2 regions of the Citrobacter sp. ANG330 genome follow, and region 2 is predicted to be linked to the other one. Evidence: predicted binding sites of a transcription regulator. Region 2 holds the regulator's gene; the other holds the start of a gene.
What was found. The regulator LexA, encoded in region 2, represses DNA repair genes until DNA is damaged. The targets are predictions, from matches to a motif close to TNCTGTATGTACATACAGNA.

Region 1 (15,124 bases), on a different contig from region 2:
GCAGGTCGGCACGCGTGGCGGCGCGGCTTGGCTGGCAAATCGCCTACTGGTGGCAATAACCGATCGATAAGGTAAACATTCCAATGACACTTTCTCGCCCTCGTTCTGCTCCTGCGCCGTTTTATGAGACGGTTAAACGCGAGATCAGCGAAAAGATCGCCAGCGGCGTCTGGCAGCCGCACGATCGTATTCCGTCGGAAGCGGAACTGGTGGCGCAGTACGGCTTCAGCCGGATGACCATCAACCGGGCGCTACGTGAACTGACCGACGAAGGGATGCTGGTGCGTCTGCAGGGGGTGGGCACCTTTGTCGCGGAACCGAAAGGCCAGTCCGCGCTGTTTGAAATTCGCAGTATTGCCGACGAAATCGCCGCACGGGCGCACCGCCATCACTGCGAGGTACTGATTCTGGAAAAAAGTGCGGCCAATGCCCGACAGGCCGCGGCGCTTCAGGTCAATGAAGGCACGCCGATTTTCCATTCTGTAATGGTGCATTTTGAAAACGACCAGCCGGTACAGATCGAAGATCGCTGTGTGAATGCCGATATTGTGCCGGAATATCTGGCGCAGGATTACAGCCAGACCACACCGCATGCGTATTTGTCGTTGATTGCCCCGCTGACGGAAGGGGAGCACATTGTTGAAGCGGTGCGCGCCACGGCGCAAGAGTGCGCTTTACTCGACATCAGCGAGACCGATCCTTGTCTGCTCATTCGTCGTACCACCTGGTCTGCCTCGCAGATCGTTTCTCACGCGCGGTTGCTCTTTCCGGGCTCTCGTTACCGCCTGCAGGGCCATTTCTCCTCCTGAATCACGCGGACTGAAAGCGTGATTGCTGACGCAATATAACAAAAATGTATCTTTTTTGTTAAACGCAAGCTTGTTATGTCTTGTATAGACAAGTATATCTTTACCTCACACCCGATCATTCCCGTTACCGGATAAACCTTATCCGGCACGCCCGTGAGGAGTCGTTGTTATGTCTCAGAGCAAGTATCGTCAGCAAGATATCCGCGCCCCGCGAGGGACAACGCTGACGGCCAAATCCTGGCTGACCGAAGCGCCATTGCGCATGTTAATGAATAACCTGGATCCCGACGTCGCCGAGAACCCGCATGAGCTGGTGGTGTACGGCGGAATAGGGCGTGCGGCCCGAAACTGGGAGTGCTATGACGCGATCGTTAACGCGCTGACCGAACTGAACGATGATGAAACGCTGCTGGTCCAGTCCGGTAAACCGGTAGGCGTGTTCAGAACCCATCAGAACGCCCCGCGCGTGCTCATTGCCAACTCCAACCTTGTTCCGCACTGGGCGACCTGGGAACATTTCAACGAACTGGATGCGAAAGGGCTGGCGATGTACGGGCAGATGACGGCCGGAAGCTGGATCTATATCGGCAGTCAGGGAATTGTGCAGGGCACCTATGAAACGTTCGTTGAGGCAGGACGACAGCATTACGATGGCAACCTGCGCGGGCGTTGGGTGTTAACCGCCGGTCTCGGCGGCATGGGCGGCGCGCAACCACTGGCGGCGACGCTGGCAGGCGCCTGTTCCCTGAATATTGAATGTCAGCAGAGCCGCATCGATTTCCGCCTGCGCACACGTTATGTCGATGAACAGGCGACGTCTCTTGATGATGCGCTGGCGCGTATCGAAAAATACACCCGCGAAGGTCAAGCCGTATCGGTTGCCCTGTGCGCCAATGCGGCGGACGTCGTGCCCGAACTGGTAAAACGCGGTGTGCGTCCGGACATGGTTACCGACCAGACCAGCGCCCATGATCCGCTGCACGGTTATCTGCCTTCCGGCTGGGACTGGGAAACCTATCAGCAGAAAGCGCTCTCCGATCCGCAGGGCACGGTAGAAGCCGCGAAGCGTTCGATGGCAAAACACGTCGAGGCGATGCTGGCGTTCAGCAAGATGGGTGTACCGACGTTCGATTACGGCAACAATATTCGTCAGATGGCCAAAGAGATGGGCGTGGAAAATGCCTTTGCCTTTCCGGGTTTTGTGCCGGCTTATATTCGCCCGCTGTTCTGCCGCGGTATCGGGCCGTTTCGCTGGGTGGCGCTGTCCGGCGATCCGCAGGATATTTATAACACCGACGCCAAAGTGAAAGAGATTGTGGCGGATGACGAACATCTCCATCGCTGGCTGGATATGGCGCGGGAGCGCATTAATTTTCAGGGGTTGCCAGCGCGTATCTGCTGGGTGGGCCTCGAATGGCGGCAAAAACTGGGCCTGGCGTTCAATGAAATGGTGCGTCGTGGTGAAGTGTCCGCACCGATTGTTATTGGTCGCGACCACCTGGATTCCGGCTCTGTCGCCAGCCCGAACCGCGAAACTGAAGCGATGCGCGACGGTTCTGACGCCGTCTCCGACTGGCCGCTGCTCAATGCGCTGCTCAACACGGCCAGCGGGGCGACCTGGGTATCGCTGCATCACGGCGGCGGTGTGGGAATGGGCTTCTCACAGCACGCCGGGATGGTGATTGTTTGTGACGGCAGTTATGAAGCGGATGAGCGTATTTCCCGCGTCCTGCATAACGATCCGGCGACCGGCGTGATGCGTCATGCGGATGCGGGCTACGACATCGCCGTAGCGTGTTCCGTGGAACAGGGTCTCAATCTACCGATGGTTGCGGCAACGCAGGGGAAACGCTGATATGAATACCATGACCTTAACGCCAGGCCATCTGAGTTTGACACAACTGCGCGACGTCTGGCAGCAGCCAGTTAAACTGCGTCTTGGTGACAGCGCGATTGACGGCATTAACGCCAGCGTGGCGTGTGTTAATACCATTGTCGCCGAGGGGCGTACGGCCTACGGCATTAACACCGGCTTTGGGCTGCTGGCGCAGACGCGCATCGCCGATGAAGATTTGCAAAACCTGCAACGTTCGCTGGTGCTGTCACATGCGGCAGGCGTGGGCGAGGCGTTAGATGACGCGCTGGTGCGCCTGATTATGGTGCTGAAGATAAACAGTCTTGCGCGCGGTTTTTCCGGCATTCGTCTTAGCGTGATAGAAGCGCTGATTGCGCTGGTGAACGCCGAAGTCTGGCCGCATATACCGGCGAAAGGGTCGGTAGGGGCCTCCGGCGATTTAGCGCCGCTGGCCCATATGTCGCTCACGTTGCTGGGGGAAGGAAAGGCGCGCTGGCAAGGCGAATGGCTACCGGCGGCGGAAGCATTAAAAAAAGCCGGGCTGGCGCCGATCACGCTGGCGGCAAAAGAAGGGCTGGCGCTGCTTAACGGTACGCAGGCGTCAACGGCGTTTGCGCTGCGCGGACTGTTTGAAGCGCAGGCGCTATTCGCGTCCGCCATTGTGTGCGGATCGCTTACCACTGAAGCGGTGCTGGGGTCTCGTCGTCCGTTTGATGCGCGCATTCACGCCGCACGCGGACAGCGCGGGCAGATTGACGCGGCGGCGCTGTATCGCCATGTTTTGACGGACACCAGCGCGCTGTCTCAGTCGCACCACAATTGTGAAAAGGTGCAGGACCCGTATTCTCTGCGCTGTCAACCGCAGGTGATGGGGGCGTGTCTGACGCAAATGCGTCAGGTGATGGAGGTGCTGCTGGCTGAGGCTAATGCGGTCTCCGATAATCCGTTGGTTTTTGCTGAGCAGGGCGAGGTCATCTCTGGCGGGAACTTCCACGCTGAACCGGTGGCGATGGCAGCGGATAATCTGGCGCTGGCGATTGCCGAAATCGGCGCGCTTTCCGAACGCCGTATAGCGCTGATGATGGATAAACATATGTCGCAGTTGCCGCCTTTTCTCGTCAAAAACGGGGGCGTGAACTCCGGCTTTATGATTGCTCAGGTGACGGCGGCGGCGCTCGCCAGCGAGAACAAGGCACTGGCGCATCCGCATAGCGTGGACAGCCTGCCAACGTCGGCGAATCAGGAAGATCATGTATCGATGGCGCCGGCGGCAGGTCGCAGACTATGGGAGATGGCGGCAAATACCCGCGGGGTGCTGGCCGTCGAGTGGCTGGCAGCGTGTCAGGGGATTGATTTGCGTGAAGGGTTAACCTCAAGCCCGTTACTGGAGCAGGCACGAACCGTATTGCGTGAACAGGTGGCGCATTATACCGAGGACCGCTTCTTCGCCCCGGATATTGAGTGCGCGACAAACCTGCTTGCGCAGGGGGCTTTGTTGCCGCTCGTGCCGGAATTTCTCTGAACAGCGCCGGATGGCGCTAAAGCTTATCCGGCCTGTGAATCCCTTACGTAGGCCGGATAAGACGCGTGAGCGTCGTCATCCGGCACAACTTCGATCAACTAAACATCGCGGTGATTGACGCGCTGGCAAGCGAGTGGAAATGGACGTTAAATCCCACCATCGCGCCGCTGGCGTTCTCATCAACATCAATCTTGTCCACATCCAGTGCGTGTACGGTAAAAATATAGCGGTGGGTTTCGCCTTTTGGCGGAGCCGCGCCGCCATATCCCGCTTTACCGAAGTCGGTTCGCGTCTGGATAACGCCGTCTGGCACGGCGACCAGTCCGGAGCCAAAGCCCTGGGTCAGAACACGGGTATCGGCCGGTAAATTAGCCACCACCCAGTGCCACCAGCCGGAACCGGTCGGCGCATCGGGGTCGAAACAGGTCACCACGAAACTTTTGGTTCCCGCAGGGATGTCATCCCAGGCCAGATGCGGGGAAATATTATCCCCTTCATAACCCATACCGTTAAAGACATGGCGCAGGGGCAGTTTTTCCCCGTCGCGAAAATCGTTGCTGATTACTTTCATGCACTCTCCTTCAGTCTCGCCAAAAAGTGTAGCCAGAAACCTCACAGCTTACCGCCAGTTACACGTTAAAAAATGTTTCTTCACGCACAGCGTCGTTCACTGCCCGTGTCAGACGGCGCAGCTGCTCTGGCTGGATAAGATACGGCGGCATCAGATAGATAAGCTTACCAAACGGGCGGATCCACACCCCCTGCTGGACAAAGAATTTTTGCAGGGCCGCCATATTAACGGGATGCGTCGTTTCCACCACGCCGATCGCGCCCAGCACGCGTACATCCGCCACCCACGGCGATGCCTGCGCCGGGGCGAGTTCCTGGCGCAACTGGGTTTCAATGCTCGAGACCTGCGACTGCCAGTCACCAGATTCGAGTAATGACAAACTGGCAGTCGCCACCGCGCAGGCCAGCGGATTGCCCATAAACGTTGGGCCATGCATAAAACAGCCTGCCTCGCCGTTGCTGATCGTTTCCGCTACCCGGCGGGTGGTCAGGGTGGCGGACAAGGTCATCGTCCCGCCGGTCAGCGCTTTGCCCAGACACAAAATATCAGGCGCGATCCCGGCGTGTTCGCAGGCAAACAGTTTACCCGTACGGCCAAAGCCGGTAGCGATTTCATCGGCAATCAGCAGAATACCTTCACGGTCGCACATTTTGCGGATACGGCGCAGCCACTGTGGATGGTACATCCGCATCCCGCCCGCCCCCTGAACAATCGGCTCAAGAATAACCGCCGCGATCTCATGACGATGCGCGGCCATCAGGCGCGCGAAACCGACCATATCGCGCTCGTCCCATTCACCGTCCATCCGGCTTTGTGGCGCAGGGGCAAACAGGTTTTCTGGCAGGTAGCCCTTCCACAGGCTGTGCATGGAGTTGTCCGGATCGCAGACCGACATCGCGCCGAAGGTATCGCCGTGATAGCCGTTACGGAACGTCAGGAAGCGCTGACGGGATTCGCCTTTCGCCTGCCAGTATTGCAGCGCCATTTTCATCGCCACTTCCACCGCGACGGAACCGGAATCGGCGAGGAACACGCACTCCAGCGAGGCGGGCGTCATCGCAACCAGTTTCCGGCACAAAGTGACGGCGGGGGCGTGGGTGATCCCGCCGAACATGACATGCGACATGGCATCGATCTGCGTTTTCATCGCGGCGTTGAGCTGCGGGTGATTGTAGCCATGAATGGCGGCCCACCAGGACGACATGCCGTCAATCAGGCGCTCACCGTTGGATAAAATCAGTTCGCAGCCCTCGGCACGTTCAACAGGATAGACCGGCAGCGGGGTGGTCATGGAGGTATAGGGGTGCCAGATATGGCGCTGATCAAAAGCGAGATCGTCCGTTGTCATAATCGACTTGTAAACCAAATTAAAAAGATTTAGGTTTACGAGTCTACATCGTTCTCACAACAAAACGTATAAAATTATGACCACTCATTCTCGCTGGACGCTGTCGCAAGTCACCGAATTATTTGAAAAACCGTTGTTGGATCTCCTGTTCGAGGCCCAACAAATCCACCGTCAGCATTTTGATCCTCGCCAGGTGCAGGTCAGTACGCTGTTGTCGATCAAGACTGGTGCCTGCCCGGAAGACTGCAAATATTGCCCGCAAAGTTCGCGCTATAAAACGGGTCTCGAAGCCGAGCGCCTGATGGAAGTGGAGCAAGTGCTGGAATCGGCGCGTAAAGCGAAGAACGCCGGTTCCACCCGTTTCTGTATGGGAGCCGCCTGGAAGAACCCGCATGAGCGTGACATGCCGTATCTGCAACAAATGGTTCAGGGGGTGAAAGCGCTGGGGCTGGAAGCCTGTATGACGCTTGGCACGCTTGATGAATCACAGGCGCAACGGCTGGCGGAGGCGGGGCTGGATTATTACAACCACAACCTTGATACGTCGCCGGAATTTTACGGCAACATCATCACCACCCGCTCCTACCAGGAGCGTCTCGACACGCTGGATAAAGTGCGTGAAGCCGGGATCAAGGTCTGTTCCGGTGGCATCGTCGGTCTGGGTGAAACGGTGACTGACCGCGCCGGGCTGCTCCTGCAACTGGCAAATCTGCCGACCCCGCCGGAAAGCGTACCGATTAACATGCTGGTGAAGGTGAAAGGTACGCCGCTTGCGGATAACGATGACGTCGATGCATTTGATTTTATTCGCACTATTGCCGTGGCACGCATCATGATGCCGACCTCGTATGTGCGCCTGTCCGCCGGTCGTGAGCAGATGAATGAGCAAACGCAGGCCATGTGCTTTATGGCTGGTGCCAACTCTATTTTCTACGGTTGCAAACTGCTCACCACGCCAAACCCGGAAGAGGACAAAGATCTCCAGCTTTTCCATAAGCTGGGGCTGAACCCGCAGCAAACGGCGGTGCTCGCCGGGGATAACGAGCAGCGTGCGCGTCTGGAGCAGGCATTGCTGACACCGGATACTGACGATTACTACAACGCAGCTGCTGTATGATCTGGCAACAAAAAATCGACGATGCGCTGGCGGCGCGTCGTTCGGCGGATACTTTGCGCCGACGTTACGCGGTAGCGCAGGGCGCCGGTCGCTGGCTGGAGACGAATGACCAGCTCTATCTCAATTTTTCCAGCAATGATTATCTGGGGTTGAGTCACCATCCGCAGATTGTCCGCGCCTGGCAGCAGGGGGCGGAGCAGTTTGGCGTCGGCAGCGGCGGCTCGGGCCACGTCAGCGGCTACTCCATTGCCCATCAGCAACTGGAAGAGGAACTGGCCGACTGGCTGGGCTATCCGCGCGCGCTGCTGTTTATCTCCGGTTTTGCCGCCAATCAGGCAGTGATAGCGGCGCTGATGGAAAAGGATGACCGGATTGTCGCTGACCGTCTCAGCCATGCTTCGCTACTGGAAGCGGCCAGTCTTTGCCCGGCCCAGCTTCGCCGCTTTACCCATAACGACGCCTCGCATCTCACGCGCCTGCTTGACGCCCCCTGTTCCGGGCGACAACTGGTGGTAACCGAAGGCGTGTTCAGCATGGATGGCGACAATGCGCCGCTTGCGGACATTCAGCAGGCCGCACAGGCGCGTAAAGCATGGCTGATGGTGGATGATGCCCACGGCATTGGCGTGAGCGGAGAAGAGGGCCGTGGGAGCTGTTGGCAGCAGCGGGTAAAACCAGAGCTGTTAGTGGTGACCTTCGGCAAAGGCTTTGGCGTCAGCGGTGCGGCGATTCTCTGTTCTGAAAGCGTTGCCGACTATCTGTTGCAGTTCGCCCGTCATCTGATTTACAGCACCAGCATGCCGCCCGCGCAGGCGATGGCGTTACAGGCGTCGCTTTCGGTGATTCGCAGCCCGGAAGGTGATGCACGCAGGGAGAAACTGACTGCGCTGATCCAGCGTTTTCGCTCGGCAGTTAATCCCGCAGATTTTACGCTGGCAGAATCACACAGCGCGATCCAGCCGCTCATTGTCGGCGAAAACGCACGCGCTCTGCAGCTGGCAAATGCATTGCGTGAGCGGGGATGCTGGGTCACGGCGATCCGCCCGCCAACCGTGCCTGCCGGTACGGCTCGTCTGCGTCTGACGTTAACCCAGTCGCATGAACCTGAGGATATCGACCGTTTGCTGGAGGTGCTGCATGGTGCTGGTGAATAAACAGGCAATCGCGGCGGCGTTTGGCCGGGCGGCAGCGCACTATGAGCAACATGCCGCATTGCAGCGCCTGAGCGCCGACGCGCTGCTGGGATTGCTGCCGCAACGCCCGTTTTTGCAGGTGCTGGATGCCGGCTGCGGGCCGGGCCGTCTGAGTCGCTACTGGCGTGACCAGGGCAGTCAGGTGACTGCGCTGGATCTCTCCGCCCGGATGCTGGACGAGGCGCGTCGTCAGGGTGTGGCGCATCATTATCTTGCCGGTGACATTGAGTCGCTGCCGTTAGCCAGCGCAACGTTTGATCTGGCCTGGAGCAATCTGGCTGTGCAGTGGTGTGACACTCTGCGTGATGCGTTGAGCGAACTGCACCGGGTTGTGCGCCCCGGTGGCTGCGTGGCCTTCACCACGCTGGCCCAGAACTCGCTGCCGGAGCTTCATCAGGCCTGGCAGGCAGTGGATAACCGGTCGCATGGCAACCGGTTTTTATCCCATGAGGCGCTGTGTGATGCGATGCAAGGCTGGCAAGGGCATCATCACGCTCTCTCCCTGACGCTGGAGTTTGATGACGCCCTGAGCGCCATGCGTTCGCTGAAAGGCATCGGCGCGACCCATTTGCATGAGGGGCGCGAGTCGCGCGTCTTAACCCGCGCGCAATTGCAGCAGCTTCAACTGGCCTGGCCCCAGCGGCAGGGAAAGTATCTTCTGACCTACCATCTTTTTGCAGGAGTGATTGAACGTGATTAACCGTTATTTTGTCACCGGTACCGATACGGAAGTCGGCAAAACCGTCGCCAGTTGTGCGCTGCTCCAGGCGGCGCGCAGCCTGGGTTACCGGACGGCCGGGTATAAGCCGGTGGCATCAGGCAGTGACATGACGCCTGAGGGGCTGCGCAACAGCGACGCCCTGGCGCTTCAGCGCAACAGCAGTCTGGCGCTGGATTATGCGGCGGTGAATCCCTATACCTTCGCGGAACCTACCTCGCCGCATATCATCAGCGCCGATGAGAGCCGCCCCATCAACGCAGACGTAATGTCCGCAGGACTCCACGCGCTGGAGGCACAGGCTGAGTGGCTGCTGGTAGAAGGTGCTGGCGGCTGGTTTACCCCGCTTGCGGAAGATTTTACCTTCGCCGACTGGGTGCAGAGCGAGCGCTTACCGGTGATCCTGGTCGTCGGTGTGAAGCTGGGGTGTATAAACCATGCCATGCTGACAGCGCAGGCGGTACAGCAGGCAGGACTTCCGCTTGTCGGGTGGGTGGCGAATGACGTCACGCCGCCGGGGAAACGCCACCGTGAGTACATGGCGACGCTTCAGCGGGTTATCCCTGCGCCGCTGTTAGGTGAAATCCCGTGGCTGGAAGCCGGAGCAGAAAAGGCGGCCACAGGACAATATCTGGATCTCGCTTTGCTTGCAGGTGAATAAAAGGCGAAATTGCGAGCAAGATCTCGTCTGCCAGACGCGCTCCGTTAGCTGATAAAAATCAAAATTTAGCGATAATTTTTTTTTATGGGCGCTCTGGCAGGCTGGACCGGGAATTTGCCAGGCGGCAGACCATATGGCCTGCAGGCAGTTATCCACCATTCCTGTGGATAACCTTGTGTATTAGAGTTAGAAAACACAAGGCAAGCGAGAGAATACGCGGCTTCCAGCCGAATTGGTGCGAAAGCCGTCTTTATGAAATATCATATATTTTACAACGAGTTAGATAAAATCAATGGCTGTCATATGGCGGTCATGGAATGCAATAAAACTTTCATCACACATCTTGACAATGTTAACCTGGTCAATGGTCTGGGGATAAACCCGCTTCACAGTGTAATATCTTGCCAGTGGTGAAATTTTAGCCGACTCCAGTCCGCTTTTACCATGCGTAACACAAATTTTATGAGGTGTTACTGTTTTTTCATCCAGTATATTTTACTGGCAATATTATCCCCTGCGAGTAAAATTACACACCTGCCCGCTCATTCCTTCAGGTAGCTGCTCATGAGTAAACCGTTCAAACTGAATTCCGCATTTAAACCGTCCGGCGATCAGCCCGAGGCGATACGCCGTCTGGAAGAGGGACTGGAGGACGGACTGGCGCATCAGACGTTGCTTGGCGTAACGGGATCAGGGAAAACGTTCACCATCGCCAATGTGATTGCGGACCTGCAGCGCCCGACGATGGTGCTGGCGCCCAACAAGACGCTGGCGGCGCAGCTGTACGGCGAAATGAAAGAGTTTTTCCCGGATAACGCGGTCGAATATTTCGTTTCCTACTACGATTACTATCAGCCGGAAGCCTACGTTCCCAGCTCTGACACGTTCATCGAAAAGGATGCGTCGGTGAATGAGCACATTGAGCAGATGCGTTTGTCCGCCACCAAAGCGTTGCTGGAGCGTCGTGACGTAATCGTTGTGGCTTCCGTTTCCGCCATCTATGGTCTGGGCGATCCGGATTTATACCTGAAAATGATGCTGCACCTGACGGTGGGCATGATCATCGATCAGCGCGCCATTTTGCGTCGACTGGCCGAGCTGCAATACACCCGTAACGATCAGGCTTTCCAGCGAGGAACTTTCCGCGTACGCGGGGAGGTGATTGACATCTTCCCGGCGGAGTCCGACGACATCGCGCTGCGTGTGGAGCTGTTTGATGAAGAGGTGGAGCGTCTTTCTCTGTTTGACCCGCTGACCGGGCAGGTGGAGTCCACTATTTCGCGCTACACCATCTACCCTAAAACGCACTACGTGACCCCGCGCGAGCGCATTGTGCAGGCGATGGAAGAGATCAAAGTCGAACTGGCTGAACGTCGCAAAATCCTCCTCGCTAATGACAAACTGCTGGAAGAGCAGCGTCTGAGCCAGCGTACCCAGTTTGATCTGGAGATGATGAACGAACTGGGCTACTGCTCGGGGATCGAAAACTACTCGCGCTACCTGTCCGGGCGCGGGCCGGGCGAACCACCGCCGACGTTGTTTGATTATCTTCCCGCCGACGGTTTGCTGGTGGTGGATGAATCGCATGTTACGATCCCGCAGATTGGCGGGATGTACCGCGGCGACCGGGCGCGCAAAGAGACGCTGGTGGAGTACGGGTTCCGTCTGCCGTCGGCGCTGGATAACCGCCCGTTAAAATTTGAAGAATTTGAAGCGCTGGCACCGCAAACCATTTATGTGTCTGCGACCCCGGGTAACTATGAGCTCGAGAAATCCGGCGGTGATGTGGTCGATCAGGTGGTGCGTCCGACAGGGTTGCTGGATCCGGTCATCGAAGTCCGTCCGGTGGCAACACAGGTGGACGATCTGCTGTCGGAGATCCGCAAACGTGCAGAGATCAACGAACGTGTGCTGGTGACCACGCTGACCAAACGCATGGCGGAAGATCTGACAGAGTATCTGGAAGAGCACGGCGAACGGGTGCGCTACCTGCACTCGGATATCGATACCGTCGAACGTATGGAAATCATTCGTGACCTGCGTCTGGGCGAGTTTGATGTGCTGGTGGGGATCAACCTGTTGCGTGAAGGTCTCGACATGCCTGAGGTATCGCTGGTGGCGATTCTCGACGCCGACAAAGAAGGGTTCCTGCGTTCCGAACGTTCGCTAATTCAGACCATTGGTCGCGCGGCGCGTAACATTAACGGGAAAGCGATTCTCTACGGCGACAAAATTACAGCCTCAATGGCGAAAGCGATTAGCGAAACCGAGCGTCGTCGTGAGAAACAGCAGCAGTACAACGAAGAGCACGGCATCGTTCCGCAGGGCCTCAATAAAAAAGTGGTCGATATTCTGGCGCTGGGGCAGAACATTGCGAAAACCAAAGCGAAGGGCCGAGGCAAGTCGCGTTCGGGAGCGAAGACGGACGTGGTGGAAATGGATATGACGCCAAAAGCGCTGCAGCAGAAGATTCACGAACTGGAAGGGCAGATGATGCAGCATGCGCAGAATCTGGAGTTCGAAGAGGCCGCGCAGATCCGCGATCAGTTGCATCAGCTGCGCGAGCTGTTTATCGCCGCGTCGTGACAGATTGCCGGATGACGGTGTAAACCATTTATCCGGCCTGCTCGATGTGATCAGTAGGCCTGATAAGCGTAGCGCCATCAGGCAATAAACTCTTTACCGCAGCGCCTGGACGGCTTTCTCCAGCGCGCTGTGTAATAACTGGCGGTCATGGCGATAAGGAATATCGCTGGCTTCCAGCACTTGCTGAATCACCACCCGGTCGCTGACCGCAGAGACATCCACCTTCGGTCCGACGATAACCGCATCAACGACTCTCTTGCCGACATACTGCTCCATAATGGTTAGCTTATCGATAAGCGTCAGGCTTGCGGCGGGGATGCTCAATTCCCGGCCCAGATTGCCGATATAAACCATCGGCGCCTGCGTGCGACGCAGCGCCTGCGCGAGATCATCGAGCAGCAGAATCGGCATCAGGCTGGTGTAAAAGCTGCCCGGACCGATAATAATCAGGTCGGCGTCGTTGATCGCCTGGACCGCTTCCCGGGTTGTGGGAACCTTCGGTGAGAGCATCAGTTCCTGCAAGGGCGAGGTGAGCTGATCAATATTCACTTCACCGTACACTTCATGTCCCTGATCGTCGATCGCCATCAGGTCAACGGGCAGCTCCGACATGGGGATTAAATGCGCGTCCACTTTCAGCAGATTACGAATTAAGTTGATGGCTTCCAGAGGCCGCACGCTCAGGTGATCGAGCGCCTTTAACATCAGATTTCCGAGGTTATGACCGGAAAGTTCGCCATTACCGCCAAAACGGTACTCAAACATGGCGGAAGCGACGCTCGGTTCGGTAATCAACTGGTTGAGACAGTTGCGCATATCGCCCCAGGCGATTCCCCCTTCCGAGCGGCGAATACGGCCCGTCGAGCCGCCGTTATCGGTAGTGGTCACGATACCGGTGAGGCGTGAGCCCAGAGAGGAGAGGGAAGAGAGAACGCGTCCTAATCCATGCCCTCCGCCGAGAGCCACGACACGATCCAGGTCAGCCAGCGTACGATTGCGCATAAAAATTCCTGAAGTCAGATTTACCGCGCTACAGTAGCGCAAACAAGGGCTTTTCAGCAATTCACCAACGGCGAGTCAGTAAAATAAATTCTTACAGGCTACCTCTTTCGGATAAGGCTGCCCTGAGATCGAGATGATGTACATCAATGCAAAAGTGCTCATTTTGCTTATTCTGTAGCGAATTAGCACGATCATGGCGTTATGTTTATGATTATATAGCGTAAAGTGTAAATGGCATATTGCCTGTTTACGCGCTAGTATCGGCATAACCACTATAAACACTCTAGCCTCTGCACCTAAGTCATTTGATACGGTGCTTTGGCCGTGACAATGCAAAACGCGTTGCCACCAGGGCGCAGGAAGAAATGACTTCGCCTCCCGTATCTGGAAAGGTGTACATGGCCTCACAACTGACCGATGCTTTTGCACGCAAGTTCTATTATTTGCGCCTGTCGATTACCGACGTGTGTAACTTTCGTTGCACCTACTGTCTGCCGGACGGCTACAAGCCCGGCGGCGTCACCAATAAGGGTTTTCTGACCGTCGATGAAATTCGTCGGGTAACCCGCGCCTTCGCGAATCTGGGCACCGAAAAAGTGCGCCTGACCGGCGGCGAACCCTCTTTACGCCGGGATTTCACCGATATCATTGCCGCCGTGCGCGAGAACGAAGCGATTCGTCAACTGGCGGTGACCACTAACGGCTACCGTCTGGCGCGTGATGCCGCCCACTGGCGCGAGGCTGGTTTGACCGGCATTAATGTCAGCGTCGATAGCCTCGATGCGCGTCAGTTCCACGCGATTACCGGGCAGGATAAATTCCGGCAGGTGATGGCGGGCATCGACGCCGCGTTTGATGCCGGTTTTGAAAAAGTTAAAGTCAACACCGTGCTGATGCGCGATGTGAACCATCATCAGCTCGATACCTTTCTCGATTGGATCCAGACGCGTCCTATTCAACTGCGCTTCATCGAACTGATGGAAACTGGCGAGGGCAGCGATCTGTTCCGCAAACATCACATCTCTGGTCAGGTGTTACGCGATGAACTCCTGCGACGCGGCTGGATCCATCAGCTACGCCAGCGCAGCGACGGCCCGGCCCAGGTCTTCTGTCATCCTGATTATGAGGGTGAAATCGGCCTCATAATGCCGTACGAAAAAGACTTTTGTGCAACCTGCAACCGTCTGCGCGTCTCCTCTGTGGGTAAACTCCATCTTTGTCTGTTCGGCGAGGGCGGCGTTAGCCTGCGCGATCTGCTGGAAGACGATACACAGCAAGCCGCGCTGGAAACGCGCATTTCGCAGGCGTTGCGTGAGAAAAAGCAGACCCATTTTCTGCACCAGAACAACACCGGTATTACCCAGAACCTCTCATACATCGGCGGTTAACGCCGCGTGAACAAGGAGTTTTCCATGAGTCAGGTAAGTGCTGAATTTATCCCGACCCGCATTGCTATTCTGACGGTATCGAATCGTCGTGGCGAAGAGGACGACACCTCTGGTCATTTCCTGCGTGATTCCGCACAGGAAGCGGGGCATCAGGTTATCGATAAAGCGATTGTCAAAGAGAACCGCTATGCCATTCGCGCGCAGGTGTCGGCGTGGATTGCCAGTGAAGAGGTGCAGGTGGTGTTGATCACCGGCGGCACGGGTCTTACTGATGGCGACCAGGCACCGGAAGCGCTGCTGCCGCTGTTTGATCGCGAAGTGGAAGGCTTCGGCGAAGTGTTCCGCATGTTGTCG
Region 2 (15,124 bases):
TTGTGCTATCTGTTCGATCAGCCAACCCATACTTCTGCGATGTTTATCTGCGACCGCTGCGGTGCAGTGAAGGAAGAGTGTGCGGAAGGCGTGGAAGACATTATGCATACGCTGGCGGCGAAGATGGGATTTGCCCTGCGCCACAATGTGATTGAAGCACATGGATTATGTTCAGCGTGCGTGGAAGTTGAGGCTTGTCGTCACCCTGACGAGTGTCAGCACGATCATACCATTCAGGTGAAAAAGAAACCGCGCTAACAATCTGAGCGGCAAACGCTGCCGCTCAAAGCATTAAAGCAAACAGTGGGGAGTACATCCTTGTACTTTTCGGGCAGGAGTCGATTTACCAGCGGTAGTCGTTACGGGTTTCCCAGTCACCGACCTCTTTTTCCGCCTGATCTTTTGCGTAGCCGTAACGTTCCTGGATTTTACCTACCAGTTGGTCACGTTTACCTTCAATGACCGTCATATCATCGTCGGTCAGTTTGCCCCATTGCTCTTTCACTTTACCTTTGAGTTGCTTCCAGTTACCACCGGCTTCGTCTTTATTCATCATAAAGTCCTCTTCATTAGGTTGTGAATAGCGAGTCTGTATCATCCAACGTCGTTACGTTTTCTGCTGGACGTGATATTAAGTGTAGTCAGGGATTCTGGGTTCGATTCACTATTCAGAATTTTTAACCGTTACGCTGCCGAAAACCAGGTGCCGTTTCGCCAGTGGCGCCGCCAGATGAAGGCTAAAGAGAGGCCACGCAGCGCCAGAAATACCGCCAGCGCCAGCCACAAACCATGATTCCCCAGCGCGGGTAACGCCAATAGCGTCAGCGCAAATCCGGCAGCAGCTACCGCCATGCTGTTGCGCATTTCAGCCGCCCGCGTGGCACCGATAAACATGCCATCCAGCAGATAGCACCAGACGCCGACCAGAGGCAAAATCACCTGCCAGAGCAGATAGCGATCGGCCAGTTGCTGGATTTGCGGCAGTGAGGTGAGCAACGCGACAATCTGTTCGCCCGCCAGCAGATAGACCAGTGAAAACAGGAGCGCCACAATGCCGGACTGGCGGCACGCCGCCCGCCAGACTTCCAGTAACTGACTGCCGTCGCGAGCGCCATAAGCCTGGCCGGAATGCGCTTCCACGGCGTAGGCAAAGCCATCCAATGCATAAGCCGTAAACGTCAGCAACGTCATGAGCACGGCGTTGACGGCGATGATATCGCTGCCAAGCCTTGCGCCAAGTACAGTGATAGCGCCAAAGCAGAGTTGCAGAAGCAACGAACGCAGCATGATGTCGCGATTGAGCGCCAGAAGCCGGCGAATATTCCCGCGCCAGGCCTGTTTGAGCATGGAAAATGAAACACCGCGCAGACGCAGCACCTTACGTACCATCAACAGACCGATCAGCAACGTCGCATATTCTGCGATCACCGTTGCCAGTGCGGCCCCTTGCACGTTCATGTGCAGCCCCATCACCAGCCAGAGATCGAGCACAATGTTCAGGATATTGCCAACAACCAGCAGGATCACCGGCGCACGCGCATACTGTACGCCCAGTAACCAGCCGAGCAGGACCAGATTCGCCAGCGAGGCTGGAGCGCTCAGCCAGCGAATCGCCAGAAACCGCCGGGCCTGCTCCAGCACCGCTTCACTACCGCCGACAATGTGCAGCGCCAGGTCAATAATCGGCGTGCGAAACAGTGCAATCAAGGCTCCCGCGCCCAGCGCCAGAATCAGCGGTTGTACCAGCGCACGCGCCAGCGCCTGAGGATCCTTCGCACCGAACGCCTGCGCCGTCAGTCCGGTAGTGCTCATGCGTAAAAAGAGCAACAGCATGAACAGAAAACTGGTTGCGGTTGCGCCTACTGCCACACCGCCGAGATAGACGGGGCTGTCCAGATGTCCAATGACCGCCGTATCCACCAGTCCCAGCAACGGAACCGTAATATTGGAGAAAATCATGGGTAAGGCGAGGCGCCAGAGTGCTTTGTCAGCAGAAGCAAAAAACGGCATGGAGACGAGCCTGAGAAGAGGTCATAACGAGAGTGGTGAGAGTGCCGGATAACGGCGTAAACGCCTTATCCGGCCTACAGAAATACTACAGCCATTCACCATTACGGATGACGCCAACGGCCAATCCTTCGATGGTAAAATTCTGTTCGCGAAGGTCAACCAGGATCGGTTTAAATTCGCTGTTTTCGGGCAGCAGTTCTACTTTATTGCCCTGTTTTTTCAGGCGCTTGACCGTCACTTCGTCATCGATACGCGCCACCACCACCTGGCCGTTACGCACGTCCTGGGTTTTGTGTACCGCCAGCAAATCGCCATCCATAATGCCGATGTCTTTCATCGACATTCCGCTGACGCGCAGCAGGAAATCGGCATTCGGCTTAAACAGCGACGGATCAACCTGATAATGGCCTTCGATGTGCTGCTGTGCCAGCAGCGGTTCACCCGCCGCTACGCGACCGATGAGCGGTAAGCCCTCTTCTTCTTCCTGCAACAGTCGAATGCCGCGTGAAGCGCCAGAGACGATTTCAATCGCACCTTTACGCGCCAGCGCTTTCAGGTGTTCTTCAGCCGCGTTTGGGGAACGGAACCCCAAACGCTGCGCGATCTCCGCACGCGTCGGTGGCATACCTGTCTGGCTGATGTGATCCCGAATGAGATCAAACACCTCTTGTTGCCTGGCCGTTAACGCTTTCATTCCGCCCCCTGGGTGTATATACAGTTATGCTGTGAGTATATACAGCTAAAGGTGATTTTGGAACCACAAACTGCACATTCAACAGCAGATTTAACCGGTTATGGAATCAGGGTCGAAAAACCTTAGCGAAAATGTGACCACAGCAGGAGACCCCAGGTGATCAACGCCACAATGATTGAGAGCAGCACCGCAGCCGATCCCATATCTTTAGCGCGACCAGAGAGCTCGTGATAATCAGAGCCGATACGGTCCACCACGGCCTCAATGGCGCTGTTGAGAATTTCAACAATCATGACCAGCATGACGGAGCCTATCAGCAGTACGCGCGTAATGGCATCCACATCCAGCCAGCAGGCGACCGCCACGGCCAACAACACCGCTATGCTTTCCTGACGGAACGCCGCCTCGTTAATCCACGCGGCGCGAAAACCTTTCCAGGAATAGCCTGCCGCTTTGATAATTCGGGTGAATCCAGTGGTATTATTAGCCATTAAAAGAACCTTTTTACATTATTGGCGTCAATGACATTGTCTTGTTAACTCATGTGATTCGAGTAACGGCAACGCGGCGCGAAGTATGACGGGATACACCAGAAATTCACATGACTTTCTGATATCCTTGCATCGCAATTGCATTATTAACCAGAGGCTTTACATCGTTTATGTCCGGCTGGCCACGAATTTACTACAAAATCCTGAATTTACCATTAAGCGTACTGGTAAAAAGTAAGTCTATTCCGGCAGATCCTGCCCCGGAATTGGGACTCGATACCTCTCGTCCAATTATGTACGTTTTACCGTACAACTCCAAAGCGGACTTGCTGACCCTGCGAGCGCAATGTCTGGCGCACGATCTCCCCGACCCGTTAGAGCCGCTGGAGATCGATGGCACACAGTTGCCGCGCTATGTGTTCATTCACGGCGGTCCGCGTGTCTTCACTTATTACACGCCGAAAGAAGAGTCCATCAAGCTGTTCCATAACTATCTCGACCTGCACCGCAGCAACCCGGATCTGGATGTGCAAATGGTGCCGGTATCGGTGATGTTTGGACGCTCTCCGGGCCGTGAAAAAGGTGAAGTGAACCCGCCGCTGCGCATGCTTAACGGCATACAGAAGTTCTTTGCCGTCTCCTGGCTTGGCCGCGACAGCTTTGTCCGCTTCTCGCCTTCCGTCTCTCTGCGCCGAATGGCCGATGAGCACGGCACGGATAAAACCATCGCGCAGAAACTGGCGCGCGTGGCGCGTATGCACTTCGCCCGTCAGCGCCTGGCCGCTGTGGGGCCGCGCCTGCCTGCGCGTCAGGATCTCTTCAACAAGCTGCTGGCGTCCAAAGCAATTGCCCGTGCGGTAGAAGATGAAGCGCGCAGCAAAAAAATCTCCCATGAAAAGGCGCAGCAAAACGCGATTGCGCTGATGGAAGAGATCGCCGCCAACTTCTCTTACGAGATGATTCGCCTGACCGACCGTATTCTGGGCTTCACCTGGAACCGGCTGTATCAGGGGATTAACGTTCACAACGCGGAGCGCGTCCGGCAACTGGCGCACGACGGGCACGAAATTGTCTATGTGCCCTGCCACCGCAGCCATATGGACTATCTGCTGCTTTCGTACGTGTTATACCACCAGGGGCTGGTGCCGCCGCACATCGCTGCAGGTATCAACCTGAACTTCTGGCCGGCAGGTCCGATCTTCCGCCGCCTGGGCGCCTTCTTTATTCGTCGTACCTTTAAGGGCAATAAGCTCTATTCCACGGTTTTCCGTGAGTATCTGGGCGAACTGTTCAGTCGTGGCTACTCGGTTGAATACTTTGTCGAAGGCGGGCGTTCCCGTACCGGTCGTCTGCTGGATCCGAAAACCGGCACGCTGTCGATGACCATTCAGGCGATGTTGCGCGGCGGCACCCGTCCGATCACCCTGGTGCCGATTTACATCGGTTACGAACACGTGATGGAAGTGGGAACCTATGCCAAAGAGCTGCGCGGCGCGACTAAAGAGAAAGAAAGCCTGCCGCAGATGCTGCGTGGCCTGAGCAAGCTGCGTAATCTCGGCCAGGGCTACGTTAACTTTGGCGAGCCGATGCCGCTGATGACGTACCTGAATCACCACGTGCCGGAGTGGCGCGAGTCAATCGATCCTATCGAAGCAATACGTCCGGCCTGGCTGACGCCAACGGTAAACGGGATTGCAGCAGAGCTGATGGTGCGTATTAACAACGCGGGTGCGGCGAACGCCATGAACCTGTGTTGCACCGCGCTGTTAGCCTCTCGCCAGCGTTCGCTGACCCGCGAGCAGTTGACGGAACAACTCAACTGCTATTTGGATCTGATGCGCAATGTGCCGTATTCCACCGACTCCACGGTCCCATCTGTCAGCGCCAGCGATCTTATCGATCATGCGCTACAAATGAACAAGTTTGAAGTCGAGAAGGATACCATTGGCGATATCATCATTCTGCCGCGCGAGCAGGCGGTTCTGATGACCTACTATCGCAATAACATCGCGCATATGCTGGTGCTGCCGTCACTGATGGCGGCGATCGTCACCCAGCATCGTCATATTTCCCGCGAAGCGTTACTGGAACACGTTGACGTGCTGTATCCGATGCTGAAAGCCGAGCTATTCCTGCGCTGGGAGCGCGATGAACTGGCTGGCGTGATTGATGCCCTGGCAGCAGAGATGCAGCGTCAGGGGCTGATAACGGTTCAGGATGCAGAACTGCATATCAACCCGGCTCATTCCCGTACGCTGCAACTGCTGGCCGCAGGGGCGCGCGAAACACTGCAGCGTTATGCCATCACCTTCTGGCTGCTGAGCGCCAACCCGTCGATTAACCGCGGGACGCTGGAGAAAGAGAGCCGCACCGTGGCGCAGCGTCTGTCCGTGTTGCACGGCATTAACGCACCGGAATTCTTCGACAAGGCGGTGTTCAGCTCACTGGTGCTGACCCTGCGTGACGAGGGTTACATCAGCGATACCGGCAATGCGGAGCCGGGCGAAACGATGAAGGTGTATCAGATGCTGGCGGAACTGATCACGTCGGATGTACGCCTCACCATCGAGAGCGCAACGCAGAGCGAGTAATGCAGAGAAAAGCCGGTCAAGATGACCGGCTTTTTTATGTCAGATTGCCGGATGGCGGCGTTCCGCCTGATCCGGCCTACAGTTTGGTAAGCGCAGCGCCATCGGGCAAGATGCTTTATAAATGCCAGTAACTCATCGCCAGACCGATAAACAACACCAGCCCGACGTAGTTATTATTCATAAACGCTTTAAAGCAGGCTTCGCGCTCGCGGTTGGCAATCAGTTTCTGTTGATAAACAAACAGCGCGCCAGCGACCAGCACAGACCAGTAATAACCCAGCCCCAGACCATTCAGCCAGCCGATCAGCGCCATCAGCGCCATCACGCCCACCTGTAAAATACCGATGATCAGCTTGTCATGTTCGCCAAACAGAATGGCGGTCGATTTAATGCCGATTTTCAGATCGTCATCGCGGTCAACCATCGCGTATTGGGTATCGTAGGCCACCGCCCACAGAATGTTTGCCAGGAACATCAGCCAGCAGCTCAACGGCACCGACTCACTCACCGCCGCAAAGGCCATCGGGATTGACCAGCCAAACGCCGCCCCCAGCACCACCTGCGGCAGGTGGGTGTAACGCTTCATAAACGGATAGACCCACGCCAGAGCCAGTGCTGCAACCGACAGCAATATGGTCATGGTGTTGAGCGTTAATACCAGCAGAAAAGCGAGCAGTACCAGCACCACAAACAGTGTCCGGGCCTCTTTTTCCGTCACCGCGCCGCTGGGCAACGGGCGGTTCGCCGTGCGTTTAACATGCCCGTCGAATTTGCGATCGGCATAGTCATTGACCACGCACCCAGCGGCACGCATCAGCCAGACTCCAGCGACAAACACCGCCAGAATCCACAGTTGGGGGACGCCAGGGGTTGCCACCCATAACGCCCACAGCGTTGGCCAGAGCAACAACAAGGCGCCGATGGGCTTATCCGTACGCATCAAGCGGTGAAACGCCAGTAGCTTATTCTGCGTCAGACTCCACTCCATTTTATTTTCCTCTTAGTACAACGGCGATGCAGGTAAAAACAGTTCGGTCAGCATCAGCGGCTTACCGCTCAAACGTAGTCGGGAACGGCGTCCCCACAGTCCCGCATCACAACCAATCTCAATAAAATCTCGGGTCAACGTCGATGATGTAAACAGATAACGCCCCAGCGGGGTCTTGCCCAAATTTTGTAAGGCAAGTTCGGGGCCAGACAGCGTGGATTCAGGCACCACGGTTCGTCCGGCTAACCAGGGTTCACTATCGGCACAGAGCAAGATTTCGCGCAGCCAGTAGCGGGATTCTTTTGGCAGTCGCGTTAGCTCTTCCACCACGTCGTTTTGACCGACAAAACCTTCCCTGATCAGTGTCACAGTGACCCGTTTTCCCTGCTGCTCAAAACGTTTTGTCATGGAATCTTCCAGTAGCAGCCAGTCGAGCTGTTCTGGGTCCAGAGCGGGGATCTCTTCAAAATAGCGCAGCGCACGCAGTTGCGTTAACGCGGGGTGTGACATGCCTGACTCTCCGTTTCATAACTGAAAGGCATTGTATCGCAGAAAAGTGCTTACGGGAGATGGAAACATAATTAAGTGATCTGTTGCGCAACAGAAACGTAACAAATCGCAGGAAATGCTAAAAAAAAGGTGCGCCAGAAGACGCACCAGTTGTTGCAAATCAGCAATGTGGGGAGAAGATTACCCCTTGCCTTTTACACTGCTGATAAAGGTGGAACGGGCAGATGTCGATCCCAGACGTTCAGCTTCATCAAGCAGTTTCAGCGCTTTATCAACGTCGCCTTTGGCGACGGCGTCTTTAATCGCTTTGTTAAAGTAGCTTTCGGTGTCGTTCAACATCGGCTCGCTTTTCTTCGCGGGCGCAGGTGCCGCCACCGGCGCAGCAACCGGTGCCGCGTAGGTCGGTGCAGGTGCGGCAGTGTTACCCACCGTCACCGGACCCGGGCCGGAAGAACCAAACAGTGGCCCTACCAGCACGCTGGAACTGCTGTTGGTTTTCACTTTCAGCTTCAGCAGGCCGTCGGTGGTATGGCGGGCGATCGGGTCCGGGATATCCGGCACGGAGTTACCCACGCCTTTGGCATAGGCTTTCGCCGGATCGAGCAGTTTGGTGGTCTGCTGGAGATCTTTCTCGGTCGTAAAGACCAGAACATAGAGCTTCTGCTGCCCCAGCGCTGGCGTCAGGCGCATCACCCCTTCCAGACGATCCGCGCTCATTACGCCCGGCTCCTGGTAGGTGAAATAGCTGCTGGGGAAGAAGGCAGAAGGCGTCATGTTCTGATCGAGAATCAGGACGTTGGGCGCAAACACACTGGTTTGTTTGTTCACTTCACTGGAAAGCGTAATGTTCAATTCGCCGATATTCGCCGGTACGCTGTACGCGGCGACAGGCCCGGAAATGCCAGCCACGTCAAGACGCTGACCGCCGGTAGAAAGCTGTGTAGTTTGCGTGTTGGACTGGTCAACCGGCGTCCAGGTTAACTGCTGGAGGGCCGCCGTCGGAATCGTCGGTGCGGCGCTGGTATTCTGTGGAACGTAATTCACGTCAGCCAGGCTGATGCCCGGCGCACTGGCAAATAACCCTGCGGATAAACAAAGGGCGACGAGACTTTTCTTCATTTTCATTGTTATCACCTCAGAAAGCATGGGTTCAGCGGTGGCCAGGCAATAGCGCGCTAAACCAGATGATGCCGGATGGCGGCGGACACCTTATCCGGCCTACAAACGGGTGCAGTAGGCCCGATAAGCTTGCGCCATCGGACATTGCAGCAGTTTGGGAGGGGCTTACGCCCCTCGCAACGTCAGGTTAGTGCCGGATTACCACCAGATTTCCATCTGAGCACCGAAGGACCACTCATCGTTGTCGCCACGGCTGTAGGTGCGCGCGCTGGTATCGCTATAGGCGATGCCGTTGTCGTAACCCCATTTCTCATCCCACTTCGCGTAGGTGGCGAAAACACGAATAGCCGGGCGGGACCAGATGCTGTCGCCAGCCTGCCACTGTTGTGCCAGAGTGATTTTGTACTGGTTGTTGGTGTCGTCAGTACGCTGAGACTTCACGTTGTCGTAGCCGATTTCCATCAGGGTGCTCATGATCGGTGTCCATTTGAACATCGGACGCACACCGACGGTGTACCAGGTTGAACCGTTGTTATCGTCACGGTCGATATCCTGATACATACCGACGTACATCAGGTCCCAACGGTCGCCCAGAGAGATAGCACCGTGGTCGAGGATACGCACCAGACTACCGTTGTTGTTGATTTCGTTGTTAACGACGCCAATTTCCGTATCAGGGTTGTAGCTGTTGCCCGTGAAGGAGCCTTGTGGGATCCCTTTACCCTGAGTGGTCATCGCGTCAGTGGCGTACTGAACCACAAACTTGTTGTAGCCTTTCAGCATGCTCTGCGTGTGTTCAGCGGTGAACATCCAGCCGTCTTTAGTGGCGCCGTCGGCATAGCTGTAACCGTCAGTTTTGTTCGCACGACCATAGTCAACACCCAGCTCCAGCACGCCGTCCGGGTTGGTTTCCAGACCGGCTAAACGCACGTCGAAAACGTCGTTCGCCGTGTCTTTGTAACGGCTATAGATATCATTGCTGCTAAAGATGTACGAGCCGCCCGCTTCCTGAGAACGGGTGGCAGCCAGAGACAGCTTGCCGAATCCCAGGTCGATGTTTTCGATACCGGCACCAGGACCTGAAATATCCCAGTAGTAGAAGTCGATCATATGGACGTCATGACGCTGATAGAAGCGCTTACCTGCCCAGATGGTGGAGCCCGGCAGCCAGTCGATCAGGTTTTTACCCTGGACGTTCGCTTCACGGAATGCCGGGTCGGTGGCTTCCCAGTCATTCTGCTGGGCAACAGAGTAGGCAACGTTAGTGTCAAAATAGAAGCTCTTATCGCCCTCTTTCCAGACTTCCTGGCCCAGTTTAATTTCTGCGTAAGTTTCACATTCGTTACCCAGACGGTACTTACTTTGAGCACCGGTCGCCTGGAAACATTGTTGTTCGCCGCCACTACCCGTCCAGCCGATACCGGAACGAGCATAACCATGGAAATCTACGGCCATTGCCTGAACAGACATAATGCCTGCTGCGACGGCAACCGCCAGAGGGAGTTTGCGCAGAGTAATCATCATTCTATCTCCTGAGATCATTGCTTTTCTTTGAACGCTTCACCGTAGGGCTTTGCGCTTTTTTTTAATGGAACACCTTAAACGCCTGGCTCTTTATGCAACCGACGACATGCAGTGCCATCCTCACGAAACAGATGACAACGTTCTGGCGGCAGGCCAATAGCGAATGTGGCGCCCTCTTCTACCAACACCACGTCGTTCTGGCGGTACACCAGGTTTTGACGCAGGGCGGGGATCTGGATATGAATCTGTGTTTCGTGACCAAGCTGTTCGACGACCTGAACCTCGCCTTCCAGCGTGACATCGGCGATATCGCTGGGCAGCAGGTGTTCCGGACGGATACCCAGCGACATGTTTACGCCCACCTGCACATCGCGGCTGTCGACCGGCAACCAGACGTGCTGACGGTTCGGCAGTTCAACCTGTACCTGGTCAATGGCCGTCGCGGTGACTTTCACCGGCAGGAAGTTCATCTTCGGCGAACCGATAAAGCCCGCGACGAAGCGATCTGCCGGGTAGTGATACAGCTCCAGCGGCTTGCCAATCTGGGCGACGCGACCGGCGTCAAGCACCACGATTTTGTCAGCCAGCGTCATCGCTTCGACCTGATCGTGAGTGACATAGATCATCGTGCGACCCAGGCGTTTATGCAGACGGGAGATTTCGATACGCATCTGCACGCGCAGCGCGGCGTCAAGGTTGGAGAGGGGTTCATCGAGCAGGAACACACGCGGTTCCGCCACCAGCGTTCGGCCAATCGCCACGCGCTGACGCTGCCCCCCTGAAAGGGCTTTCGGTTTACGCTCCAGCAGATGCGCCAGTTGCAGCACTTCTGCAACCTGGTTAACACGCTGATTCATTACCTCTTTTTTCGCGCCCGCCAGTTTCAGGCCAAACGACATATTTTCGGCAACGGACAAATGGGGATAGAGCGCGTAGGACTGGAAGACCATCCCGACGCCACGTTCGGCAGGCGGGACATCGTTCATACGGGTTTCCCCAATATAGAGGTCTCCGCTGGTAATCGTTTCAAGTCCGGCAATCATACGGAGCAGGGTCGATTTGCCGCAGCCTGACGGTCCAACAAACACCACGAACTCCCCTTCGTGAATGTCGAGATTGATATCCTTCGATACCACCACATCACCCCAGGCTTTCGTTACATTTCGCAGCTGTACGCTCGCCATGCCTTCTCCCTTCGTTACAACCTGTCATTGACAGCAACATTCATGATGGCCCGACTATGCGGGATTCACTGCGTGCGTAAATCCTCCACCCCCCGGCTTTTTTATGGGGGAGGAGTCGGGAGGATGAGGGAAGGAAGACTGAGACCCTGGCCGGGGGACATCGCGTAATTTCGTGATATTCCCCGCAAAAATGAGTCTGTTTTTATGTGCGCCAGTACGCATTACTCACATTTCTGCAACACAGATCACATAAAGAGCGGGTGGGGCGTAGGGTTAAGGAGGATGGAAAGAGGATGTCAAATAAGGAGACTGAGTCACGTTGAACCACTGAAGTCTTACCACGAGCACATCACCAAAAGGATGGCAGATATGAAGATCAAGACTGGCGCACGCGTTTTCGCATTGTCCGCCCTCGCAGCAATGATGATTTCCGCACCGGCTCTGGCCAAAATTGAAGAAGGTAAACTGGTTATCTGGATTAACGGCGATAAAGGCTATAACGGCCTGGCCGAAGTGGGTAAAAAATTCGAGAAAGACACCGGGATTAAAGTGACCATCGAGCACCCGGACAAGTTGGAAGAAAAATTCCCGCAGGTCGCGGCAACCGGTGACGGTCCGGACATCATCTTCTGGGCGCACGATCGTTTTGGCGGTTACGCACAGTCTGGTCTGTTGGCTGAAATCACGCCGGATAAAGCGTTCCAGGACAAACTCTATCCGTTCACCTGGGATGCCGTGCGTTACAACGGCAAGCTGATCGCCTATCCGATCGCGGTTGAAGCGCTGTCGCTGATTTACAACAAAGACCTGGTGGCAAACCCACCGAAGACCTGGGAAGAAATTCCGGCGCTGGATAAAGAGCTGAAGGCGAAAGGTAAGAGCGCGCTGATGTTCAACCTGCAAGAACCGTACTTCACCTGGCCGCTGATTGCTGCCGACGGCGGTTACGCGTTCAAGTTTGAAAACGGCAAATACGATGTGAAAGATGTGGGCGTCGACAGCGCAGGCGCGAAAGCGGGTCTGGGTTTCCTGGTTGACCTCATCAAGAACAAACACATGAATGCCGACACCGATTACTCCATCGCCGAAGCGGCCTTTAACAAAGGCGACACCGCAATGACCATCAACGGTCCGTGGGCATGGTCGAACATCGATAAGAGCAAAGTGAATTACGGTGTGACGCTGCTGCCGACCTTCAAAGGCAAACCGTCCAAGCCGTTCGTCGGCGTGCTGAGTGCCGGTATTAACGCCGCCAGCCCGAACAAAGAACTGGCGAAAGAGTTCCTGGAAAACTACCTGCTGACCGATCAGGGTCTGGAAGAAGTGAACAAGGACAAACCGCTGGGCGCCGTAGCGCTGAAATCCTACCAGGATCAGTTAGCGAAAGACCCGCGCATCGCCGCCACTATGGATAACGCCCAGAAAGGCGAAATCATGCCGAACATCCCGCAGATGTCTGCGTTCTGGTACGCGGTTCGTACGGCTGTCATCAACGCCGCCAGTGGTCGTCAGACCGTTGACGCGGCTCTGAAAGATGCGCAGGGCCGTATCACCAAGTAACGCTGTCGATGTGCCGGATGGCGGCATAAATGCCTTATCCGGCCTACAGACGTTTGTAGGCCTGATAAGCACAGCGCCATCAGGCACATTTACGACAAGATTTCATCGTTGTAGAGGAAGATCCCCATGGATGTCATTAAAAAGAAACATTGGTGGCAAAGCGACACGCTGAAGTGGTCAGCGATGGGTCTGCTGGGCCTGCTGGTGGGTTACCTTGTAGTTTTAATGTACGCACAAGGGGAATATCTGTTCGCCATCATGACGCTGATTTTAAGCTCTGCTGGCCTGTACATTTTTGCCAACCGTAAGACCTACGCCTGGCGCTACGTTTACCCTGGCATGGCCGGTATGGGGCTGTTCGTCCTGTTTCCGCTGATTTGTACCATCGCCATCGCCTTTACCAACTACAGCAGCACCAACCAGCTCACCTTTGAGCGCGCGCAACAGGTGCTGATGGACCGTTCTTACCAGGCGGGTAAGACCTTTAACTTCGGCCTGTATCCGGCCGGCGAAGAGTGGCAACTGGCCCTCACCGACGGTGAAACCGGAAAGAATTACCTCTCCGACGCCTTTAAATTTGGCGGTGAGCAAAAGCTGGCGCTGAAAGAGACGGACGCCCTGCCGACCGCTGAACGCGCAACGCTGCGCATCATCACCCAGAATCGTCAGGCACTGAATCAGATTACCGCCGTGATGCCCGATGACAGCAAAGTGATCATGAGCTCGCTGCGCCAGTTCTCCGGTACGCAGCCGCTGTACACCCTTGCCGATGACGGCACGTTGACCAACAATCAGAGCGGTATGAAGTATCGCGCCAATAACGACATTGGTTACTACCAGTCCATCAATGCGGACGGCAACTGGGGTGATGAGAAGCTGAGTCCGGGCTATACCGTGACCATCGGCTGGGATAACTTTACCCGCGTCTTTACGGACGAAGGGATCCAGAAGCCGTTCTTCGCCATCTTCGTGTGGACGGTGGTTTTCTCAGTGCTGACCGTCATTCTGACCGTCGCCGTGGGTATGGTGCTGGCGTGTCTCGTGCAGTGGGAGTCGCTGAAAGGGAAAGCGATTTACCGCGTCCTGCTGATTCTGCCCTACGCCGTGCCGTCGTTTATCTCGATTCTGATCTTCAAAGGTCTGTTCAACCAGAGCTTTGGTGAAATCAACATGATGCTGAGCGCACTGTTTGGCATTAAACCGGCGTGGTTCAGCGACCCGACCACCGCCCGTTCGATGATCATTATCGTCAATACCTGGCTGGGTTATCCGTACATGATGATCCTGTGCATGGGCCTATTGAAAGCGATTCCGGACGATCTGTACGAAGCCTCAGCAATGGATGGCGCTGGCCCATTCCAGAATTTCTTTAAGATTACGCTCCCGCTGCTGATCAAGCCGCTGACGCCGCTGATGATCGCCAGCTTCGCCTTTAACTTTAACAACTTCGTGCTGATTCAACTGTTGACCAACGGAGGCCCGGATCGTCTCGGAACGACCACGCCAGCCGGGTATACCGACCTGCTGGTGAGCTACACCTATCGCATCGCCTTTGAAGGCGGCGGCGGTCAGGACTTTGGCCTGGCGGCAGCTATCGCCACGCTGATCTTCCTGCTGGTCGGCGCCCTGGCGATTGTGAATCTGAAAGCCACACGCATGAAGTTTGATTAATCAGAATCACCAGGCGTCATTGGCGCAGCCAGTCTGGAGCGGTATTAAGGAGTAAAGAAATATTATGGCTATGGTCCAACCCAAATCTCAAAAGTTGCGTCTCTTCATCACGCATCTCGGGCTGCTGATTTTCATCGCGGCGATCATGTTCCCGCTGCTGATGGTTATCGCCATCTCGTTGCGTGAAGGTAACTTTGCCACCGGGAGCCTGATCCCGGAAAAAATCTCCTGGGAGCACTGGCGGCTGGCGCTGGGCTTTAGCGTTGAACACGCTGATGGCCGCGTCACGCCGCCCCCCTTCCCGGTGCTGTTATGGCTGTGGAACTCGGTGAAAATCGCCGGGATCACCGCAATCGGCATCGTGGCGCTGTCAACGACCTGTGCCTACGCCTTTGCCCGTATGCGTTTCCCCGGTAAAGCCACGCTGCTCAAAGGTATGCTGATTTTCCAGATGTTCCCGGCAGTGCTGTCGCTGGTGGCGTTATATGCCTTGTTTGATCGCCTCGGTCAGTATATTCCGTTTATCGGTCTGAACACCCACGGCGGGGTGATCTTCGCCTATCTTGGCGGTATCGCACTGCATGTGTGGACCATCAAAGGCTATTTCGAAACCATCGACGGCTCGCTGGAAGAAGCGGCCGCACTGGATGGCGCAACCCCGTGGCAGGCGTTCCGCCTGGTGCTGCTGCCGCTGTCGGTGCCGATTCTGGCGGTGGTCTTTATTCTGTCGTTCATTGCCGCCATCACCGAAGTACCGGTTGCCTCACTGTTGCTGCGTGATG

Region 1: the regulator LexA is predicted to act here: its motif matches at 10,266-10,285, upstream of uvrB (excinuclease ABC subunit UvrB).

Annotation. Positions count from the first base shown of each region.
Region 1 is NZ_JASJUI010000008.1:90,455-105,578, forward strand. Features, by position in the region: gene hutG (formimidoylglutamase) at 1-59, shown strand, start outside; gene QNN88_RS17225 (histidine utilization repressor) at 84-809, shown strand; gene hutU (urocanate hydratase) at 979-2,664, shown strand; gene hutH (histidine ammonia-lyase) at 2,666-4,186, shown strand; gene QNN88_RS17240 (kinase inhibitor) at 4,281-4,757, opposite strand; gene bioA (adenosylmethionine--8-amino-7-oxononanoate transaminase) at 4,816-6,105, opposite strand; gene bioB (biotin synthase BioB) at 6,182-7,222, shown strand; gene bioF (8-amino-7-oxononanoate synthase) at 7,219-8,376, shown strand; gene bioC (malonyl-ACP O-methyltransferase BioC) at 8,360-9,115, shown strand; gene bioD (dethiobiotin synthase) at 9,108-9,794, shown strand; gene uvrB (excinuclease ABC subunit UvrB) at 10,359-12,380, shown strand; gene yvcK (uridine diphosphate-N-acetylglucosamine-binding protein YvcK) at 12,474-13,382, opposite strand; molybdenum cofactor riboswitch at 13,650-13,793, shown strand; gene moaA (GTP 3',8-cyclase MoaA) at 13,781-14,770, shown strand; gene moaB (molybdenum cofactor biosynthesis protein B) at 14,795-15,124, shown strand, end outside.
Region 2 is NZ_JASJUI010000009.1:47,326-62,449, reverse strand. Features, by position in the region: gene zur (zinc uptake transcriptional repressor Zur) at 1-258, shown strand, start outside; gene QNN88_RS18065 (CsbD family protein) at 344-553, opposite strand; gene dinF (MATE family efflux transporter DinF) at 685-2,010, opposite strand; gene lexA (transcriptional repressor LexA) at 2,096-2,704, opposite strand; gene QNN88_RS18050 (diacylglycerol kinase) at 2,827-3,195, opposite strand; gene plsB (glycerol-3-phosphate 1-O-acyltransferase PlsB) at 3,366-5,786, shown strand; gene ubiA (4-hydroxybenzoate octaprenyltransferase) at 5,902-6,774, opposite strand; gene ubiC (chorismate lyase) at 6,787-7,284, opposite strand; gene malM (maltose operon protein MalM) at 7,465-8,409, opposite strand; gene QNN88_RS18025 (maltoporin) at 8,602-9,927, opposite strand; gene malK (maltose/maltodextrin ABC transporter ATP-binding protein MalK) at 10,002-11,111, opposite strand; gene malE (maltose/maltodextrin ABC transporter substrate-binding protein MalE) at 11,481-12,671, shown strand; gene malF (maltose ABC transporter permease MalF) at 12,798-14,342, shown strand; gene malG (maltose ABC transporter permease MalG) at 14,407-15,124, shown strand, end outside.